Regions from separate parts of the Dietzia sp. NPDC055877 genome, predicted to be linked through region 2. Evidence: riboswitches for the same ligand, from Rfam matches in the RefSeq annotation. Region 2 holds a riboswitch; the other holds the start of a gene.
What was found. Region 2 has a riboswitch for cyclic di-AMP ahead of ACWGLC_RS08495 (C40 family peptidase). Riboswitches for the same ligand answer to the same signal wherever they lie in the genome.
Positions count from the first base shown of each region.

Region 1 (5,241 bases), on a different contig from region 2:
CTTCCCCGGTGAGCCGCGCGTCGCCGACGGTCCCGGCGCGCCCCGCGCACCTCGCGCGCCCGACTCACCCCGCGAGCCCGGCGTCCCCCACGCCCCAGGGGACCCCACCCCTGGTGACCCCGATGAGTCCGACGACGACGAAGTCGGCAGAATAGAGCCGTGACCTCCAGCAGCGATTCCGAATCGACCGGCCTCCGCGTCCGCCCGATCACCTGGGCGATCCTGGCGTGGGTGATCATCATGATCTCCGCGATCGTCGGTGCGTGGAAGGGGTCGGAGGCGCGGTTCGGGGTGCTGCCGCAGATCACCGTGGCCACCGACCGGGGGCAGCAGTCGGCGCTGCCGTTCACCGCCACGGACCTGGACGGTAACTCATACACCAACCCTGTGCCCGAGTTCCTGATCCACGGCGAGCACACGCTGACGGTGCGTCTGCCGACCGAACTGAAGGACTCCACGCTGAACGTCTACGAGGTGCGCGAGGGTGGCACCCGCGACTTCACGGTCGAGGCGAACAGCGCCAGCGAGTTGCTGATCCCGGTGGAGACCGAGGAGGAGGGCCGCATCGAGGGCCTGGCCATCCGCTCGGTCCCGGTGGTCTACGACGCCGCCGGCGAGCCGACCATCCTCAACGGCGAGTGGTCGATGAGCTTCCTCTACGCCGACGCAGCCGGCGCCAGCGCCGGTACCGCGGCCGACTGACCCGGCACGCGAAACGGCGCCGATCATCTCGATCGGCGCCGTCACGGCATCTGTGTTCAGCTATCTGACTGCCATCCGGCCGGAAGCTACGGCTCCAGTTCGCGGGCGACCGCGCGGAGCACGGAGGCGACCCGGCCGGAGACCTTGGCGTCGGGCCGGTGGCCTCGGCGCAGCTCGGGCTGCACGGTCGACTCGAGCACCTTGATCATGTCCTCGACCATGCCGTGGAGTTCGTCGGCCGAGCGGCGGGGGCCGGTGCGCGGGGTTCGCTCCTCGGCGCCGGCGGTGGCGGGCTCGTCGTGGACCACCACGCGCAGTGCCTGCGGGCCGCGGCGGCCGGAGACCATGTCGAACTCGACGCGCTGACGCGGGCGCAGCGTCTCGACCCCGGCGGGCAGCGCGTCGGCGCGCACGTAGACGTCTTCCCCGCCCTCCTGGGACAGGAAGCCGAAGCCCTTCTCCGCGTCGAACCACTTTACCTTGCCGCTGGGCACCGCGATCCCCCTCTAGACACAGGCGCGCACCTGCGCGACCACGACCTCAACTGATGCTCCGACAATACCCCTACCCACATAGCCATCCGCGTTGGTACCCGTCCCGGCGGGGGCGGTACCCTGCCCCCTGTGAGCTCCGACGACCAGCGCCCGACAGATGCCACCGACCCCTGGGCCCCGGCCGGGTCCGAGGCCGCCCCTTCCGTGACCGGGGCGAGCAGCACGGCGCCTCGTCGTCGTGGTCTCTTCATCACCGCAATGGTGATCTTCAGCATCGGCGTGATCTTCACGATCATCGCTGCGGGCACCCCGTTGATCCTCGGCCGGGACGCGCCGACCATCCTCTACCTGGTCGCGATGCTGTTCACACCGACCGGATTCGTCCTGGGACTCCTGTACGCGATTCTGGGTTCACGTCCGCCGAAGGTGTGACAAACGGCACCTTTGTGGTAACGCCCCAGGTAACGGGGGGATAACAACTCACCGATTCGCGCCGTCCCACCAGGTTTTATTTCAGAATGGTGACGATCCCGCATCGAACCGCTACAGTTCTTTCCAGACTCGTCAGCGAGTTGGCATCGGACGCACCCCCGAACTCCGCCCTGCGGCCGATGTGACCAATCCATTAACCGGGCGGAGACGGGGGACCCGACAGGGCCCACGCCGGGCCCGGCGGCCAGACGGTCGCCTTGGGGTGAAGCCGCCAGCGGCGGCCGGACACACTCGTCCGAACCCGACAGCTCACCCCGTAGGCACAGAGTGAAAAGGACTGACGCGTACATGACCTCGAACACCGGACGCCACCGCGCCGCCACCACCTCCTCCGCGCCGAAGACCGCCGTCAAGGCCGTCATCGCGGGCACCGCCCTCTCGGCCGCCGGCCTGGCCTTCGCGCCCGGCGCCAACGCCGCCCCGGATTCCGACTGGGACCGCCTCGCGCAGTGTGAGTCCGGCGGCAACTGGGGCATCAACACCGGCAACGGTTACCACGGCGGCCTGCAGTTCTCGCAGGGCACCTGGGCCGCCTACGGTGGCACCCAGTTCGCGCCGACCGCCAACCAGGCCTCGCGCGAGCAGCAGATCGCGATCGCCGAGAAGACGCTGGCCGGCCAGGGCTGGGGCGCCTGGCCCGCCTGCTCGTCCAAGCTGGGCCTGAACTCCGCGCCGACCCCGCGTGACGTGAACAACCTCACCCCGAACCCGGCTCCGGCCCCGGCCGCTCCCGCGGCCGAGGAGGCCCCCGAGGCCGTCACCGCCTCCGACCATGCCCAGACGCTGCACGACGAGGCCGTGGCCCGCGGTATCGCGCTGCCGGTCCTGCCGACCTACGAGGCCAACCAGGACGCCATCGACAGCGCCTACGCCGCCAACCAGGACGCGGTCGACAACTTCTTCGCGACCTACCTGAACTGATGCTCAACGCCGTGGGTCGGCCACCGACCCACGGCGCGACGGGCCTCGCGTCCTAGTTCGGACGCACACGAAAGGGCCGCCACCCCCTCCAGGGAGTGGCGGCCCTTCGTTGTCCGCTGTGTCGGCGCCGCGTCAGGCCCGGACGGTCTTGTTGACCACGGTCTCCGGGTGGACGTAGTGCAGACGCTCGTGCGGGAGCGGGAAGCGCTCCTCGCCGAACGGCGACAGTCCGCCCGCGACCAGCGCGGCGAGTTCGGTGACCGGGTGCTCGCCGAACGAGGCGTCGGGCCATCCCGGGTTGTCATAGGTCAGTTTCTTCTTGGCAGCCACGCTGCAAGTCTCTCACCTCGGGCGCACTGTGTCAGCAAGTGGGTCGGATACCGTCACGGCCCTCGCCCGGCGCACGCGCGCACACCCGCGCCGACGTCACTAGGCTGGGACGGATCATGTCGACCTCCCGCGCCACGTCCCGCCCGAGCGCCGGCGAACCGGGCTTTCCCGCCTGGCTCGCCGAGCAGTCCGACGACGCCCTCGTGCGCATGTGCACCCTGCGCCCGGACGTGGCCACGCCCGCCCCCGCGTCGCTGGAGGTGTTGGCCTCGCGGCTGCGGTTGCCTGCGTCCACCGCGCGGGCGATGGGCACGCTGTCGTGGCCGGAGCTACTGGTGCTGGCCACGGCCGCCGCGTTGGGTGCCGATTCCGGGGCCGTCCCCCTGTCGGCGGTCGCGGAACGTCTCGGGGTCGGCAGCAACAAGTCAAAGAAAAACCGCAAGGACGACGACACCGCCCCATTCCCCACCGCCGTCGCCCGTCTCCGGGACCTCGCCCTGATCTGGGGAGAGGAGGACGGTGCCCGGCTGGTTCCGGTCACCGCGTCGGCAATCTCTGCCGCACCTGTGGTGGCGCCGCACCCGGGCGAACCCGCCGGGACCTCGCTCGAGGAGGCGTGGGCGGGATTGTCCGCTCCGGCGTCGGGTGTGCTCGAGGCGATCGCCCGCGGCCGTTCCCCGGTCGGTGCGCTGGGATCCGGCGCGTCCGAGTCCGTCCGGGCCGCGGCCGCCGAGCTCGCCGCCGCAGGCCTCGCCGAGATCACCACCGGCGGGGACGCAGGCGCCAGCGGACCCAGCGGCCGGGGCCCGGCCGGCGACCGGGCCGGGTCGGGCCCCGGCGAGGTGGTCATCCCGCGCGCCCACGCCCTGGACCGGGCGCGCCACGGCGCGCGTCCCGCCACCGCTTCCGCAGCGACTGCTTCCGGCACCGCTTCCGCCTCCGCGTCCGCGACGATCGGCGCCACCAGCGGCCCGTCACTGCTGGACCTGCCCGCGTGGGCCGACCCGGTGGACGGCCGCACCGGCAAGGCCGCCAAGAACGCCGATGCCTCGGGCGGCGTGGCCGCGCTCGACCTGCTGCACCGCTGCGATTCCGTCCTCGCCGCCCTGTCGACGATCCCGTTGACCACGCTCAAGGCCGGCGGCGTGGGTGTGCGCGAGCTGCGCCGCGTCGCCCGGGCCGCGCAGCTGGAGGAGTCCGAGCTCCCGTTGCTGCTGGAGATCCTGGCGGCGGCCGGACTCATCGCCGTGGGCGACACCGAGGTCGGGGACATCGCCTACGACTCCGTGTGGGCTCCCACCGAGGCCGCCGACATCTGGTCCGCCCGGGAGCCCGCCCGGCGCTGGGCCGAACTGGTCCTGGCGTGGTGGTCCATGCCGCGCGCACCGTGGCGGGTGGGCGCCGAACTCGAAGGCGGCGGCACCGTCCCGGCACTCGGCGATCCCGTCGGCCCGCCTCCCGCCGCCGAACGTGCGCGTGTCCTGGGCGCCCTCGCGCGCCTCGACCCGGCCGCCGAACCCGGGGACACACTGCTGCCCGAGGTGGTGCGCTGGTTCTCGCCGGTGTGGTTCTCCCGGGCCGGCGGGTCGCCGGTCACCGAGACGGTGTCCGAAGCACGGCGGCTGGGCCTCGTCGTCGTCACCACCGCCACCAGCGCCGCCCGCATGCTGGTGGACGGCTCCCCCGCCGCGACCACCGCCGGCGCGCCCGGCGCGGCACCGACCGTCGAGGAACTCGAGCCGGTCCTCGCGGCGGCGCTGCCCGACCCGGTCTCCGAGGTGATCGTGCAGGCCGACCTGACGATCCTCGCGCCAGGGCCCCTCGTTCCCGAGCTCGCGGCCGAGTTCGCGCTGCTCGCGGACGTCGAGTCAGCCGGCGCCGCCACCACCTACCGCGTCACCGAGTCCTCGCTGCGGCGCGCCCTCGACGCCGGGCGCACCGCCTCCGGGGTCCGCGACCTCCTCACCCGCACCTCCGTCACGCCGGTGCCGCAGTCGCTGGACTACCTCGTCGAGGACGTCGCGCGCCGGCACGGGCGACTGCGGGTGGGGACGGCGTTGTCGTTCGTACGCTGCGACGACCCGTCGCTCGTCGCCCAGGTGCTCGGCTCGCCCGCCGCCGAGAAATGCGCCCTGCGGATGGTGGCCCCGACCGTGCTCATCTCGCAGGCTCGGCCGCTCGACCTGGTCGAGGCGCTGCGGGAGGACGGGTACGCGCCGGTCGTCGAGGACACCTCCGGGGCGGTCGTGGCGTTGAGCCGGCCCGTCGCGCGAGTCCACGCCTCCAGCCCCGGGCGCGCACC
Region 1 is NZ_JBSHCV010000004.1:30,680-35,920, reverse strand. Features, by position in the region: gene ACWGLC_RS06370 (MFS transporter) at 1-163, shown strand, start outside; gene ACWGLC_RS06365 (DUF2771 family protein) at 160-702, shown strand; gene ACWGLC_RS06360 (cold-shock protein) at 789-1,196, opposite strand; gene ACWGLC_RS06355 (hypothetical protein) at 1,326-1,628, shown strand; cyclic di-AMP (ydaO/yuaA leader) riboswitch at 1,809-1,963, shown strand; gene ACWGLC_RS06350 (transglycosylase family protein) at 1,977-2,609, shown strand; gene ACWGLC_RS06345 (hypothetical protein) at 2,742-2,939, opposite strand; gene ACWGLC_RS06340 (helicase-associated domain-containing protein) at 3,056-5,241, shown strand, end outside.
Region 1: it holds a riboswitch for cyclic di-AMP, as region 2 does, so the genes downstream of both, ACWGLC_RS06350 (transglycosylase family protein) here and ACWGLC_RS08495 (C40 family peptidase) in region 2, are expected to answer to the same signal.

Region 2 (7,772 bases):
GGCCCGAATGCGGACGCGAACCGGCGGCGGGTGTAGTCGCTGACGTAGGTCACGGCGTCCGTGGAGTCGCCGATCACCCGGAGTACCTGCCGAGAGCCGGGCAGCATCGACCATCCCACCTCGTGCCCGTGGGTGCTGGCCACGATGCGGTTCACCGGCCCGGCCCTCAGTACCGGGGCCATCGCGGCCAGTGGGGCGGCCGCGCCGAACCAGATGGTGCTGGCGCCGAAGTCCTCGGCCAGGCGGCGGGCCCGACCGGCCAGATCCGGCGTCGGCAGCAGCATCTCCGTCGGCACCCGCTCCACCAGATACGGCTTCGACTCGTCGTATCGGGTGGATTCGTCACCGCGGAAGGTCGACGCCAACACCGCGACGTCGTCAGGGTCGAGGTGTTCCAGATACGTCTCGAGGTACGACTGGATGCCCCCGGGCCTCGGCGGGTAGTCGTTGGTGATCAGCAGGGTCTTCGTCATCGACTCCGAGCCTGCCACACGGGAGGCCGGACACCCGCCCGACCTGCCGTTCTCTCAGTACCGGCGGATGCCGCTGATCGGCATCGCGTCGACCTTCTCGAGCTTGACGGGGACCCCGTAGGTCGGTGCGTGGAGAACCAGTCCGTCACCGGCGTACATTCCGACGTGCGTGGCGCCCGGGTAGTAGATCACCAGGTCACCCGGCTGCATGTCCGCCGGTGCGACCGGCGCCCCGGCTGCGGCCTGCGCCTGACTCGAGCGAGGCAGCGTCTTGCCCTCCCGGGCGTACGACCACACCATGAGCCCGGAACAGTCGAACTCCGACGGCCCGGTGGCGCCCCAGGAGTACGGAGACCCCAGCCGGGTCAGAGCGGTCCGGAGTGCAGCGGAGTTGATCCCGTCGACCGGAGGGGCGACGTAACCGTCCGGGACCATCGGCCCGCCGATCCACAGCGCGCGCTGGGAATCAGACAGGGCGTCGACCCGCCGCCGGACCTCGTCCATCCGGGCCCGCATCTCATCCGAGCGCCGGTCGAGCTCTTCCATCCTCTTCCGCGTGTCCTCTGCGACCGCCCTCGCCGCATCAGCAGCCCCCGTCGCCTCCTCCCGGAGCCTCGCGGCATCGACAGAGGCGGCCCTGGACGCGTCCAGGGCCGTGGTGGTGGCGCCGGAGAGACGGCTGAGCGCATCGAGTCGGTGGACCAGGTCCCGCGGGCTCTCGGCGAGAACGGCAGCACGGGTCGCGCCGGTGTCGCCGCCGCGATATCTCATCGCCGCCAGGTGGTCGACGAGTGACTGGTCCCGGCGAGCGGTCCCGTCCGCGGCCGCCGCGGCTGCCGCCGCGACACCCGCCGCACGTTCCAGGCGGTCCCGATCGGCGACCGAGCGCTCCAGTTCCGCGCGGGCCAGGTGGAGTTCCTCGCCCAGCGCTCCGGCCTCTTCCGACAAGCGCGACAGCTCCGCGAGGTCCTCCCCGGCGTCCGCGAGGCCTCGGCTCCCTCCTGCCATCGGAGAATCGTCGGTCTCGGCCTCGCCGGCCAGTTGATCGTCCCCACCCCCCGGCTCGTCGGAGGGAACGGCATCAGCAGGAACCCGCGGGGCGGGAAGCGCCGGCTGCGCGGACGCGACAGCCCCGAAGGTGAGCGAAAGTGCCACGGTCGCCGCGCCGACGGCCGCGATGAGACTGCGTGTCATCTGATGTGGGTCGAACTCTCGAATCGGTGGGATGCCGGATCCGTCCGCGATCACGGACGTCAAGGGTGGCATCGGGTGTCCGGAAACGAATGTTACAGACGACAAGACCCCGCTGGTCCTGGTTCCTCACCAGGATCAGCGGGGTCTGCGAAGTGCGGGGGACCCGATCAGTAGTAGCGGGTCGCGCCGTAGAACGGCATGGAGTCCAGCGGGGCGTAGCTGACCGAGGTGCCGGAGTACGGTGCGTGAACGACCTGGCCGTTACCGGCGTAGATGCCCACGTGGCTGGCGCCACTGTAGAAGGCGACGATGTCACCCGGCTGCAGATCGGCCTTGGAGACCTGGGTGCCGCCACCGACCTGGGCCTGGCTGGTGCGCGGAATGGAGATCCCGGCCTGTTGGTACGCCCACGAGGTCAGGCCCGAGCAGTCGAAGGAATCCGGCCCGGTCGCGCCCCAGACGTAGGGGGAACCGACGCGGGTCGAGGCCGCGTCGAGGATCTTCTGGCCGGTGCTGACCTGCGGCGCGGGAGCTGCGAACTCCTCCACGGGCGCGGCGGCCTGCTGAAGACCGGCGGGGAGGGCGATCCCCTCGGGCAGATCAACGGTGACCTGAGAAGGCACACCCGGCAGACGAAGCTCGACGGGAACGTCGACTGTCACGGGTGCGGCGGCGGCGGTACCGGATCCGGCGACGGCCGCTCCGGCGGCGAGCAGTCCGGCTGCGGCCACACGACGGCCGGTCGAACTGGTCTTGATGCTGTGGGCTCCCACGAGAGTCTTTCCTCTTTCTTCCTGCGACACCGACCGGGTTAGCTGACGGGTTCGGACACGGAAGTCTGTCCTACACTCTCGGACCTTCGAGGCCCTCGGGCGATTCACCCCAGTAGTTCTTGGTTCCCCGGCGCACCGTGACGGTGCTTAGGTGTTGACCTCGGCCCCCCACCGGTGGGCGGGTGATGACTTCCGAGGTCTCGAAAAGGTTACGAAAACGTCTCGCCGAAGTCCAGCCCATCGCCTATGCGGCGGGAAATGCAGCCAGGATCTCGACGGAAGAGACCATTCCGACATCCCGCAGCACCTCGATCGCAGACCGGACATCAGGGGCGAGAACATACCCGCAGGACTCCGCAGAAAGGGCGTCTACCTGGGGGCTTTCCGACCACAGGAACTCCACGATACATCCGGAGCAACCGCGATCCGCCGCAGGGCATCGTCCACAGTCCAATGAAAACATGATCTATCTCACACTCCGTCCCGGGCGCGTTGCCCGTCCGTTACCGACCCGCGATCCGCGTGTCGTGATGACCGACAGGCCGGACCATAGACAGCAGGTACGACATCCCCTCGACGAGCGGCCGGGGCGCCAGCAGTGTCGGACCGGAACGCTACGGTCTGCGGCATGTCCCGACCGATCTCTCCACCGACGGCATCGGCGCCGTCGACCACCTCGCCGGGGGTGCAGACGTCGTTCGATGAGCTCGAACCACTGCTGTCGGAGATCACCTTCGTCGTCGTCGACCTGGAGACGACGGGCACGCGAGCCGGTACCGATGAGATCACCGAGGTCGGCGCGGTACGGGTACGCGGCGGCGAAGTACAGGCGGAGCTGTCCACCTTCGTCGCGATCGACAGCCCCCTCCCCACGCATATCAGCCGACTCACCGGGATCCTGCCCGGCGATCTCGTGGACGCGCCACGGCTCGGCGAGGTCATGGCGACGTTCCTCGAGTTTTCCCGGGGAGCTGTCCTGGTGGCACACAACGCCAGGTTCGATCTCGGGTTCCTTCGCGCAGCGGCATCCGCCACAGGAAACGAGTGGCCCGAGCCCTTGTCTCTGTGCACCCTCACGCTCGCCCGCCGCATCCTGCACAGCGGGGAGACGCGGGGGCACCGGTTGGGGACACTCGCAGCGCACCTCGGATCGGCCGTCGAGCCGAACCACCGCGCCCTTCAGGACGCCAGGGCGACCGTGGACGTCCTCCACGCGCTCATCTCCAGGGTGGGCGACTGCGGGGTCTCCACGCTGTCGGAGCTCCGTTCCTACGACGGGCGATTGTCCCCCGAGGTCCGTCGTCGGGCCTCGCTCACCGACTCACTGCCCACCGGCTCCGGCGCCTACGTCTTCCGCGACGGTGAGGGCGTCCCCCTCTACGTGGGCTCGTCCGTCGATGTCCGGCGGCGAGCGCGTTCCTACTTCTCCGGCGGTGACACTCGGGGGCGGATGCGAACGATGGTCGGACTCGCGGAATCCGTCGAGGCTGTGGAGTGCTCCCACCTGCTCGAGGCATGGAGCGTCGAAGAGCAGTTGATCGACTCGCTCCAACCGCCCTTCAACCGCCGGTCCCGCGCTCCCCGGCGCGGCTGGTGGCTCGCCCCACCACGCGGGCGGGGCACGAAGGGACGGGTGAGCCGAATCCCGGAGGACCATCTGGCGTTGGGGCCGTTCCGGCGAGCCGAGGACGCGCGATCAGCATGGGAAGACCTCGTCATGGGCTTCGGGGCCGAACCGACACCGCAGAACTGGATCGCACTGGTGACCGGAGAGGATTCCGGGCCCCTGCGGACGTTGACGGCGAGAGTGGACGACATCGCCGCGGAAGGCGGCTTCGAACGCGCGGCCCGGCTACGGGACCGGACCGCCATGCTCATCCGTGTCCTCACCCGGCTCCAGGAACTCGCTGCCACCGCGGGCCTGACCGAGCTGGTCCTGGCCCAGAGAGCGGGCCGCGGGAGGTGGGAGGTGGCGGTGATCCGTCACGGCCGTCTCGCGGGCTCGGGAGCGGTACCCACCGGCGCCTCGCCGATGCCGGTCATCGACGCGCTACGCACGGCGGCGACGTCAGTGCGGCCCGGGCCCGGGCCGCTGGGTGGTGCGACCCTGGACCAGGTGCGGAATGTCCACCGATGGATAGATTCCGCACCCACACGCATCGTGTCCGTCGCCGGCTCGTGGCAACTCCCCGTGAACGGCGCGCACACCGTGAGCGACTGGGCCTCGCGCGCCGAACGCGCGGCGTCGGAACACGCGGAGACGAACGGCGGGCGTTAGCACACCCGAGGGACGGGCCAGCCGCGGGTCCCCCACCCAGGAGAGCGGCGTCAGCGAACCCTACTGACCCGGGCCCACGTGTCGAGTAGCCGAGCCGCCGAGCCGTCGTCGATCGCCGCCGCCGCCCGATCCACTGCAGAACGCATGGCGCTCACCAGGTCCGCGTCCCTGTCCAGCCCGTCGAAGGCCACCAGGGCTGCCGCGGAGTTCAGGAGCACGGCATCACGGACCGGGCCTCTCACGCCCGCGAGCAGATCGCGGGCAACACCCGCATTGTGCTCGCCGTCGCCGCCCCGCAACTCCTCGATCGAGCAGGTCTGCATGCCGAAATCCCCGGGTTCGATTGAATCCTCGTCGACATGCCCGCCCGCGACACGCAACACGCGTGTCGCCCCGGTCATGGTGATCTCGTCGAGCCCGTCGGATCCGCGGACGACCAGGGCCGACTTTTCCCGACGCGCGAACACCTCGGCCATAACCGGCATGAGATTCTCGAACGCGCACCCGATGAGATTCGCGATCGGGGACGCCGGGTTCGTGAGCGGCCCGAGGATGTTGAACACCGTCGGTATGCCGATCTCCTTGCGCGGCGCGGCCGCGAAGCGCAGGGCGGGATGGAAGACGGGGGCGAAGCAGAAGGCGATCCCCACCTCATCCAGGCACCGGGCGACCTCGTCGGGCCCCAGGTCGATCGCCACCCCCAGCGCCTCCAGCACGTCGGCCCCGCCGCTCTTCGACGACGCGGCCCGGTTGCCGTGCTTGACCACCGGTACCCCGCAGGCGCTCACCACGAGCGACGACATGGTGGAGATGTTGACCGTCCCCTGACGGTCCCCGCCGGTGCCCACGATGTCGACACACGGGCGGGAGGTGGGTACCCGGCGGGAGTAATCGAGCATCGTCGCGGACAGCGCGTCGAGTTCCGGGCCCGTCACGCCCTTCATCTTGAGCGCGACCCCGAATGCCCCGATCTGCGCGTCGGAGGCGACGCCCTCCATGATCCGGGCCATCGCCCAGCCGGCGGCGGCAGGATCGAGGTCCTCACCGCTGGTCAGGGTGCCGAGCACCGCGGACCACGAGTGCCCCCCGTCGAACGTCGCCGAACTGCCCACGTGTACCGACCTCCTCCGAATACCGGATCGCACGACGCCTTCGACAACGCCGACCATTCGCCGTCAATCGTGCCACCGCACAGCCCGACGGGGCCGACCGCCCACCCTGGATGAGACCGGAACGCAGGTTCCGGAGGCACGCCTGAGAGTGCCCTGATAGCCCCTGCAAGGGGGACGATTTCCGGGGTGCTTCCAGTAAGTTTCGAAAACGACCTGCGGAAACACTGAGCGGACACGCCGATTTCGGGGGTCCATGCAGACTCCACCCACCTCAGGGGTCATACTTGGCCACGTGACGAGCGCAGTAGATAACTCAGGATCGGCCATGGCCCAGCGTGTTCATTCGCTGAATCGGCCGAACATGGTCAGTGTGGGCACCATCATCTGGCTGTCCCAGGAGCTGATGTTCTTCGCGGGCCTGTTCGCGATGTACTTCGTCTCCAAGGCGAACTCGGGAGGTGACTGGCCCTCCTATCCGGTGCACCTCAACGTGCCCTTCGCCGTGACGATCACCGTCATCCTCGTGGCGTCGTCGTTCACCTGTCAGATGGGTGTCTTCGCGGCAGAGCAGGGCGACGTCTTCGGCCTACGCCGGTGGTACGTGATCTCGGCGGTCATGGGGACGGTCTTCCTGCTGGGCCAGTCCTACGAATACCTGTACCTGTACCTCGAGGGCGTCACCATCTCCTCGAGTGTCTACGGGTCGGTCTTCTTCATCACCACCGGATTCCACGGACTCCACGTGGCGGCCGGCGTGGTCGCCTTCGTCGTACTCGTGATGCGTACGACGATGTCGCGCTTCACCCCGGCGCAGGCCACCGCGGCGATCGTCGTGTCGTACTACTGGCACTTCGTCGACGTCGTCTGGATCGGCCTCTTCGTCACCATCTACTTCATTCAGTAGTCAGCTGGCCGCAGGACGCTGTGTCCAGCAGGTCCCAACACCAAAGGGAACTCACAATGAACTCACCTCACCCATCCGCTGCGGACTCGCCGGCGCCTGAACCGGCGCCGGCCACCACGCGGACTGCTTCCACCAAGCGGCGCCGCAAGGCGACCGGCGCGCTCGTCATCGCCGCCGGTCTGCTCGGCGCGGGAGCCATCGCGACCGCCGTGGTCCCGGAGCCGCAGGTGGCCACCGCGCAGCAGGATCAGGCCGCGCTCATCGCCGAGGGTAAGTCGATCTACGACGTCGCCTGCATCACCTGCCACGGGCAGAACCTGCAGGGCGTGGAGGACCGTGGCCCCTCGCTCGTAGGCGTCGGCGCGGGTTCGGTCTACTTCCAGGTGCACTCCGGTCGCATGCCGGCAGCGGACAACGAGGCCCAGGCCGAGCGCAAGAAGCCGCGCTACAGCGAGCACCAGATCGTCGCCCTGGCCGCCTACGTCGACCAGTACGGCGGCGGACCGGGCATCATCACCAACCCCGACGGCACCATCGCCCAGGAGAGCCTGCGCGGCGTCTCCGGGGAGAGCCGCGCCGAGGAGCTGGCCCGCGGTGGCGAGCTGTTCCGCCTGAACTGCGCGTCCTGCCACAACTTCACCGGTCGCGGTGGTGCCCTGTCCGCGGGCAAGTACGCCCCGATTCTCGATCCTGCCAACGAGCAGGAGATCTACCAGGCCATGCTCACCGGCCCGCAGAACATGCCCAAGTTCTCGGATCGCCAGCTGACGCCGGACGAGAAGCAGGACATCATCGCCTACATCAAGAACGCTGACTCCAAGGTCTCCCCCGGCGGCTATGGCCTGGGTGGCCTCGGCCCCGTCACCGAAGGTGTGGCCATGTGGCTTGTCGGCATCGTCGCCCTCATCGGTGCGACCCTGTGGATCGGATCCCGTTCATGAGTGAGACCCCCAAGAACCCGTCCCCCGCGGACCTGGACCGGATGAGCGATGAGGAGCTCGTCCGGCTCGGTACCGAGCTCGACGAGGTCGACGTCAA
Region 2 is NZ_JBSHCV010000005.1:178,790-186,561, reverse strand. Features, by position in the region: gene ACWGLC_RS08505 (glycosyltransferase family 4 protein) at 1-473, opposite strand, end outside; gene ACWGLC_RS08500 (NlpC/P60 family protein) at 528-1,667, opposite strand; gene ACWGLC_RS08495 (C40 family peptidase) at 1,835-2,440, opposite strand; cyclic di-AMP (ydaO/yuaA leader) riboswitch at 2,453-2,604, opposite strand; gene ACWGLC_RS08490 (DEDD exonuclease domain-containing protein) at 3,069-4,718, shown strand; gene trpD (anthranilate phosphoribosyltransferase) at 4,769-5,830, opposite strand; gene ctaE (aa3-type cytochrome oxidase subunit III) at 6,123-6,734, shown strand; gene qcrC (cytochrome bc1 complex diheme cytochrome c subunit) at 6,791-7,675, shown strand; gene qcrA (cytochrome bc1 complex Rieske iron-sulfur subunit) at 7,672-7,772, shown strand, end outside.